Regions from separate parts of the Buttiauxella sp. genome, predicted to be linked through region 1. Evidence: predicted binding sites of a transcription regulator. Region 1 holds the regulator's gene; the other holds the start of a gene.
What was found. Region 1 encodes CRP, which controls carbon source genes, mostly activating them, when cyclic AMP is high. Its sites were predicted from a motif close to ATGTGANNNNNNTCACAT; they were not measured.
Positions count from the first base shown of each region.

Region 1 (4,276 bases):
GTTCAGGGTCGCTGCTCAGGATCAGGCGAATGGCCTCCTGGTCTGTCTCCAGTGCGTCGTGGGCGTTCTGGCGCAGCAAGCCACTTTGCCATTGTGGCCATAGCCATACCATGCCACCGAAGGCAATCAGACAGCCCAGCAGGGTATCTATCAGGCGCGGAACGATAAACTGCTCGGCACTGAGCGTTAATAGTTGCAGGGTATAAACCGCGGTCACGGTGAAACCAATCGTCGCCCAGCCGTAACTCTGACGAATAAACAAATAGCTGACGAGTGTAATGACCAGCATCGCGCCCAGGGCAATATCTTGCGGGAAGTGGAAATGCAGAGCGATACCCGCAATTGCCAGCCCAGCAATAGTCCCTGCCGAACGGTGCAGAATACGAACCCGCGTGGCACCGTAGCCGTTTTGCGTCACAAACATCACCGTCATTAAAATCCAGTAAGGTTTCGGCAGATGTAAAAACGCCCCAAACAGACTGGCGATAGTTAACATCACGCCTAAGCGTGAGGCATTGCGCAGGGCTGCGGATTTCAACGACAAATAGCTTTTCAGTGCTGCCCACACCGGTAAGCGGCGCTGGCGGTCTTCCATTAAATCGCGGATATACAGTGGGCGTTGGGTGCGTAAAACGCGCGCGATACGGCTAAAGTGATAATGACAAAATTGTCCGACTGGATTATCTGGATTCTGGCGAGCGATTTTCTCGAGGGCTTCAATTTGCTTCTCCATCGAAAATCGCTGCGGATAACGATGGTAAAGAATGTCATCGGCCAGAACGCGCAAACGGGCCGCAATAGTTTGCGCATTCCAGCGGATGACCGCTTCCGCATGGCTTTGTGCGACAAGTTTTTGCACCTCGGCAGGTTGGTGCAAACTGACGGAAATGTGCTCCTGGAGATCTAATGCGACCTGAAAGGAGCGCAAAAGATGCTTGTAACCGTTCTGCTGATTCGCTGCCAGCATGTGCAGCTGTTGGTAGCAGACGGTGATTAAGTCGACGGCTTTTTGCTGGCGGGCCAGTAGCGGCGGGAGCGTGGTTTCCGGATCCGCGTGCTGGGTCAGCATGCCGTACTTGGCTTCACAGTAATCTGCTAACTGGCGATAGAGCAGACTTAACGATTCGCGCAACGGCTGCTCACGCCACATCCAGAACCAAAACCAGTTAAACACCCCGTACCAAATCGTACCGGAGACATACAACGCCATCGGTTTCCAGATAGGCATGTTGCCAGCCATGCTGAGCGTGAAGATAGCTGCAATCAGCGAGGCAGGAAGCAAACGAGCGTGCAGCGAGCTGATTTCAGCGGTCACGCCTAGCATTAGCGCCATGACCATGAGAATAAGCGGCAAAGGCACGTCGGTGTAGAGCAGCAAAAGCTGCATGATTAAACTGCTGACAGCAAACAGGGAGCCGCCAATAATCAGGCGTTTGAAGAAGCGCTTATGGGGAGTATCCAGACCGGCTATGTTGCAACAGGCAGGCACTAACGAGAAAAGCAGGCCTAACTGCAAATTTCCTAACAGTAGACCTACTCCCACAGGAAGGCACAGCACCAGCGTTTGCCGTAATGCGTAGTTAACTTCGGGGTGGTAGATCAGTCGGCGCCACATTTGCTCGTCATGGTTCAAGTTGCTGGGTTGTTGGTTGCACTCAGTCATCCCAGTCACTTACTTTAGTAAGCTCCTGGGATTCCTGAGCTTACCGCCTACCTGCAACATGAACTATTTAGAGCAAGTGAGGGAAGTGTAGAGACAAAAAAGGCGTGTCATGAAGCAACACGCCATTTTTTAGGACGGAGATTAACGAGTGCCGTAAACGACGATCGTTTTACCGTGAGCGGAGATCAGGTTTTGATCTTCCAGCATTTTCAAGATACGACCAACAGTTTCGCGAGAGCAACCCACGATCTGACCGATTTCCTGACGAGTAATTTTAATCTGCATGCCGTCTGGGTGGGTCATTGCATCAGGTTGTTTCGCCAGATTCAGTAGCGTCTGTGCAATGCGACCTGTTACATCCAGGAATGCCAGGTTACCGACTTTCTCAGATGTAACTTGCAGACGACGAGCCATCTGGGAAGACAGGCGCATCAGAATGTCTGGGTTGACCTGAATAAGCTGGCGGAATTTTTTATAGGAAATTTCAGCCACTTCACAGGCAGATTTAGCACGGACCCAGGCACTACGTTCCTGGCCTTCTTCGAACAGCCCTAACTCACCAATAAAATCGCCCTGATTCAGATAGGAGAGGATCATTTCCTTGCCCTCTTCATCTTTAATCAGAACAGCCACAGAGCCCTTGACGATGTAGTACAGCGTCTCAGCTTTTTCACCCTGGTGAATCAGTGTGCTCTTCGATGGATACTTATGAATATGGCAATGGGACAAGAACCATTCGAGAGTTGGGTCTGTTTGCGGTTTGCCAAGCACCATGCGCGGTTATCCTCTGTTTATAACTAGCTACCAACGACAAGACGCTAAACATCCTGTCTGGCGTTGCAAGTATTAGAATATTCCCCACCTTGGGGAGATGGCATGCAAGTCATTCTTGCTGCCTGTAATTAGTGACGTCCTCTGCATACATGCATTACGTCAATGTATCGCGATGTAGCATCTGGATTGTTTTAGCATAGCTTTTGACAAGTGTCTCCTATTGTCTCGTTTCAGCATGACGCAGGTCGCCTTCCGTTGCCAGTTTTGCTGCATCCGCGTACTCTGAAAGGGTTTTTTTCAACTGGAGAAGTCACATGCAGGCACGAGTGAAGTGGGTTGAAGGGTTAACCTTCCTTGGGGAGTCCGCTTCTGGACACCAGATTTTGATGGATGGTAATTCTGGCGATAAAGCACCCAGTCCGATGGAAATGGTTCTGATGGCTGCGGGTGGTTGTAGTGCCATCGACGTGGTTTCTATCTTGCAAAAAGGTCGCTACAACGTGACGGATTGTGAAGTAAAACTCACCTCTGAGCGCCGCGAAGAAGCACCTCGTCTTTTTACCACCATTAACCTGCATTTCATCGTGACAGGCAAAGAGCTTAAAGATAACGCGGTTTCCCGCGCAGTGGATTTATCTGCTGAGAAGTATTGTTCTGTTGCTCTGATGCTGGAAAAAGCTGTGAACATTACTCACAGCTATGAAGTGATCGAAGGCTAATGTGCGTCAAAAGGGCGGGAGCTATCCGCCCTGATTGATGTTTCGCCCTTCTGCAAGACGCTTAACCAGTGGCGTCATGATCAATTCCATTGCCAGCCCCATCTTGCCGCCCGGCACCACTAATGTATTGATGTGGGAAATGAATGAGCCTTGCAACATAGCGAGCAGGTACGGGAAATCGATGTTATCCAGCCCACGGAAATGAATCACTACAAAGCTTTCATCCAGTGATGGGATGGCTCGCGCGGCAAAGGGGTTAGATGTATCAACGGTAGGCACACGCTGGAAGTTGATATGGGTGCGGGAAAATTGCGGCGTGATGTAATTGATATAATCGTCCATCGAACGCACGACGGAATCCATCACTGCTTCTCTGGAGTGCCCGCGCTCACTGGTGTCGCGCACCAGTTTTTGTATCCATTCCAGGTTCACAATCGGTACTACGCCAACCAGCAAGTCAACGGCATTGGCGACGTCGTGCTGCGGGGTAACGACTCCGCCATGCAAGCCTTCATAAAATAAGACATCGGTCGGCTCCGGTAACGGCTGCCACGGAGTAAAGGTGCCCGGGATTTGGTTCCAGGGTACGGCTTCATCATAAGTATGCAGATACTTGCGTGATTTACCTTGCCCGGTTTTACCGTACTCGAGAAACGTTTGTTCGAGTAAGCCGAAGTCGTTCGCTTCCGGACCAAAGTAGCTGATATGTCGACCCAGATCGCGAGCTTTACGAATAGCCATGTCCATTTCAGGACGTGTGAAACGATGGAAGCTGTCACCTTCAACTTCGGCTGCGCGAAGATTGAGTTGCTGGAATATTTTACGGAAGGCAAGGCTTGTGGTGGTCGTTCCCGCGCCGCTGGAACCTGTTACGGCAATGACCGGATGTTTGGCTGACATAAGGCAACAACTCCGTGGGTTTCACAAATGTGTTTTGAATGTGGCCCTCACCCTAACCTTCTCCCCCAGGAGAGGGTATTGATCGAGCCGGGATTTGCACTCATTTTTCTGCCTCTCCCTCAGGGAGAGGGGTGGGGTGAGGGTAGTAGATAAACTTAGCCGCGAAATTGCCCGCGAGCCATGATATTCACCGTTTCATGGAGTTCCGACCAAACCAATA
Region 1 covers NZ_JBAVHX010000017.1:13,904-18,179, reverse strand. The annotation lists gene WBL83_RS13370 (YccS/YhfK family putative transporter) at 1-1,615, opposite strand, end outside; gene crp (cAMP-activated global transcriptional regulator CRP) at 1,805-2,437, opposite strand; gene WBL83_RS13360 (OsmC family protein) at 2,752-3,156, shown strand; gene WBL83_RS13355 (phosphoribulokinase) at 3,178-4,056, opposite strand; gene WBL83_RS13350 (YheU family protein) at 4,212-4,276, opposite strand, start outside.

Region 2 (4,276 bases), on a different contig from region 1:
CGTCGGGCCGATCATCAGAATGTTTTTTGGCGTAACTTCATGACGCAGCTCTTCATCAAGCTGCATACGGCGCCAGCGGTTACGCAGCGCAATCGCCACGGAACGCTTGGCATTGTCCTGGCCAATAATGTGTTTGTTCAGTTCGCTGACAATTTCGCGTGGGGTCATTTCAGACATGGGGATTCCTTACGCCTTAGACGCTAATTCTTCAATAGTATGGAAATGGTTGGTGTAGATGCAGATATCACCGGCGATCCCCAGCGATTTCTCTACGATGTCACGAGCACCCAGTTCGGTGTTATCAAGCAATGCGCGCGCAGCTGCCTGGGCATAAGGACCACCTGAACCAATAGCAATCAGGTCATCTTCTGGTTGGATAACGTCGCCATTACCGGTGATGATAAGCGAAGCATTTTCATCGGCGACAGCCAGCAGAGCTTCAAGTTTGCGCAGCATACGGTCGGTACGCCAGTCTTTTGCCAGTTCAACCGCGGCTTTCACCAAATGACCCTGGTGCATTTCAAGCTTGCGTTCAAAGAGTTCAAACAGGGTAAAGGCATCTGCGGTACCGCCAGCAAAACCGGCAATCACTTTGTCGTTATACAAACGACGCACTTTTTTGACGTTGCCTTTCATCACGGTATTGCCAAGCGTGGCCTGACCATCACCACCGATTACGACATGGCCGTTGCGGCGTACACTTACTATTGTTGTCACGAGCAGACCCCTTATTGCATCAGCTAAATAAGTACCCCGATGTTATATCGGGGCTGAATGCAATTATAGATGGGGGGGATTTTGGGGGTTTCAACCCCCGCCCAGACGAATGCAGTTAGAGTGACCGGCCATCTTCAGACGATTCAGAGTGCCTTCGGCATTGTCCTTGCCTTTAATCGGGCCAATCACCACGCGGTTCCAGCCATTATTGGTGGTAATGCGTGAATCAAAGCCTTCAAATGCCAGCTGCGCACGCACGGTTTCTGCCTGCTCACTGCCTTTAAAGGAACCACACTGTACCATCCAGCGTTTTTCGTCTTTCTGCTTCTCCTGAGGTGCCGGAGTCGGTTTAACCACATCGATAGGCGCTGCCGGTTGAACCGCTTTTGGTTGCGCCTGTTCACGCGGTTGTGTCGCTGGTGTTGCTGCACGCTGCTGAGTATGCGGCGGGGTTTGCAACAAATCCTGGTACGGCTGCTGCGTTGACGTAGTGGTACGCGGCTGCTGCTGTACTTGACGCGGTTGCTGCGTGACGGGCTGCGACTGCTGTTGTACGGCTCGTGGTTGCGGCGCAACTTGTTGAGCAGTGAACGGCTGTTGTTGTACTTGTTGCTGCTGAATGGCTTTCTGGCGCTGGAGTGTGTGCTGACGCTGTTCTGGCGTCTGCTCATTCCATGGCACTTCATTCAACTGAGTTGGCTGCTGGCGCATATCCGACTGCATTTGCTCCAACAACTGGCGCTGTTCGCTGGTGAGCTGATCTTTATTCTGCACTTCGCCACCGGCAGTTGGCTCAGTAGGACTGCGCACGCCAGTCTGGCGATTCTCCAGCTCTTTGATATAACGCCAGCGTTCTTCTGGTTTAGGTGGAAGGCCATTACCTGTAACTTTATGACCAGGCAGGGTTTCGCTTTCATCTTTCTTATGATGAGTAATGAAGTACAGAGCACCAATAAAGGTCACCAGAACGGCTGCCGCAATGGCGACCATTGTCGGCGAGACAGATGCCAGGCTGCGTTGCTTGTTGCGGGTGCTACTTTTCTTACGCCGCGTACCTGCCGATTGCCCGCGGCGTACATAATCTCGTTGTGCCACTATCGATTCGCTATATTTTTTACGTTTATCAGCCCGCCATGTTACTTAATGGACATCCCTTTGACCAGAATCCAGTGTCCTAAAGCGGTTCATTTTCTACTGCCTGGTGCGCTGGTGGAGCCTCGTTCAATGAGCTCACAGTCCAGTAAACGCGAACCACTACTCACGGCTTGCCCGTGAAGCTGATCCAACAGCAACAGCATAGCTTCTCGCCCGATGTCGAAACGGGGTTGAGCTACGGTGGTGAGCGGTGGGTCACAGAACTGTGAAAGAGCAATGTCATCAAAGCCCATGATGGATAAATCTTCCGGCACGCGTAAGCCGCTGCGCTTGGCCTGAGACAGTGCTCCCAGCGCCATCACGTCGCTATGGCAGAACACGGCAGTCGGTGGATTCGGTAGCGCCAGCAATTTTGCTAACGCCGCGGCACCGGCTTCATAGGTAAAGTTTCCCCGCGCGATGTAATGCGGATCGATGACCGTTCCCGTGCGACGCAAGGCCTGCACGTACCCTTGCAAGCGGTAGTGACAAAGCGGCATCTCTTCAGGGCCCGCAATACAGGCAATTCTTTGATGGCCAAGCTGCTGCAGATAATAAACGGCGTTAAACGCGGCCGTCAGGTTATCAATGTGAACGGTTGGCAGTTCCAGTTCAGGGGCAAATTCGTTCGCCATGACCATTGGCGGTAAATTGCGCTGCTCTTCAATGCTGGCATCGAAGGGAAGACGTGAACCAAGCAATAGCATCCCGTCAATCTGCTTGGTGATGATCAGATTGATGAAGGTTTTTTCCTGCTGATTTTGATGAGCACAATCGCCAATCAACACCAAATAGCCTTGTTCCGCTGCCGTCACTTCGATACCGCGAATAATTTCGCTAAAGAAGGGATCGCAGATATCCGGGACAATAACCAGAATGGTACGAGACTCATTACGCTTTAAATTTCGCCCCAAAGAATGGGGTAAATAACCAACGGCTATTGCCGCTTCTTCCACACGATTACGAGTGCTTTGCGATACTTTGTCCGGGTTCATTAGTGCCCTGGACACTGTTGCGGTTGAGACTTTCGCCTGGACAGCAACATCTTTCATGGTTGCACTAGCAACCTGATTCTTCGGCTTCAACTTCTTCTCCTCGCGTGCACACGACAGGTGCTGACAACGTCCCTGGTGTCTGACCATGTTCACATTCTTAGCAGAAATTGATGTTCGTTGGTTACAGTTATTTCATTAAAAGTGTGATGGTTGTTGAATTTTTCGATCCGCTTCGCATATCCATAGGGCTTTGTGCTAGCCGTCTATCGGGTCAACGTCCAGCATCCACTTCACCTTGCGTGATTCCGGCAAGGTATTGACCAGTTTCAGCGACTGGCTAACCAGGCGTTGCAGACGCGCTCGCGAAGGGTGTTGCAGCAGAATTTGCCAGCGGAAACGCCCACCTCGTTTAGGCTGTAAACAAGGTACTGGCCCCATAATCCATAACTGCTCATCTCTTAATGGACTGGACTCCAGCAGATTGCGCAATTGCTGTAAAAAAAGCGGAGCCTGATGGTTATTCTGGTCTTCCGCACGGAACATGATGTGACTGGTAAATGGCGGCAAGAAGACTGTTTTGCGTTCTTTAAGCGCCTGGCTTGCGAAGTCGTCGTAACCATTGGTGAGCAATGTCTGTAATAAAGGATGCTCAGGATGGTGCGTTTGTAGCAGGACTTCACCTTGTTTGCCTGCTCGACCCGCACGCCCAGAAACCTGAATGTAGAGTTGGGCAAAGCGCTCCGCTGCGCGGAAATCGGCTGAAAACAGTGCGCCATCGACATCCAGCAAAGCCACCAGAGTGACGTCCGGGAAGTGATGGCCTTTCGCTAACATTTGCGTGCCAATCAAAATACGCGCGCCGCCGCGATGCACTTCCGCCAGTTGCTGCTCGAGCGCCCCTTTTCGGCTGGTAGTATCACGATCGATACGCGAAATCGGCACACCCGGGAATTCTGGCGCAAGGCTATGCTCAAGCTGTTCTGTGCCCATTCCCACCGGAACCAGATTGGTTGAACCACAGTGTGGACACTGCTGCGGAACCGGTCTTTGGCTGTCGCAATGGTGGCAGCGCAAATGGCGCTGGCCCTGATGATAGGTGTAGTAGTGGTCGCAACGTGGACATTCCGCAATCCACCCGCACTCATGGCAAAGCAGGGCGGGGGCAAATCCACGGCGATTAAGGAACAGGATCACCTGATTATCAGCCTTCAAATGCTGGCCAATTTTTTTGATGAGTGCAGGTGCCAGGCCAGATTTCAGCGGCTGTCCTTTTAAATCGACGACTTGTTGCGTGGCAGTACTCGCATTACCGGCACGCTTTGTCAGACGCAACTGGCGATATTTCCCCAGTTGAACGTTATGCAGGGTTTCCAGTGCAGGGGTTGCGGAGCCAAGAATAATGGGGATGTCTTCCGCATGGGCGCGATACA
Region 2 covers NZ_JBAVHX010000025.1:26,382-30,657, reverse strand. The annotation lists gene hslU (HslU--HslV peptidase ATPase subunit) at 1-177, opposite strand, end outside; gene hslV (ATP-dependent protease subunit HslV) at 187-717, opposite strand; gene ftsN (cell division protein FtsN) at 808-1,812, opposite strand; gene cytR (DNA-binding transcriptional regulator CytR) at 1,902-2,936, opposite strand; gene priA (primosomal protein N') at 3,102-4,276, opposite strand, start outside.
Region 2: cytR (DNA-binding transcriptional regulator CytR) is a predicted target of CRP. The motif match lies at 2,984-3,001, and genes of this name have one in related genera.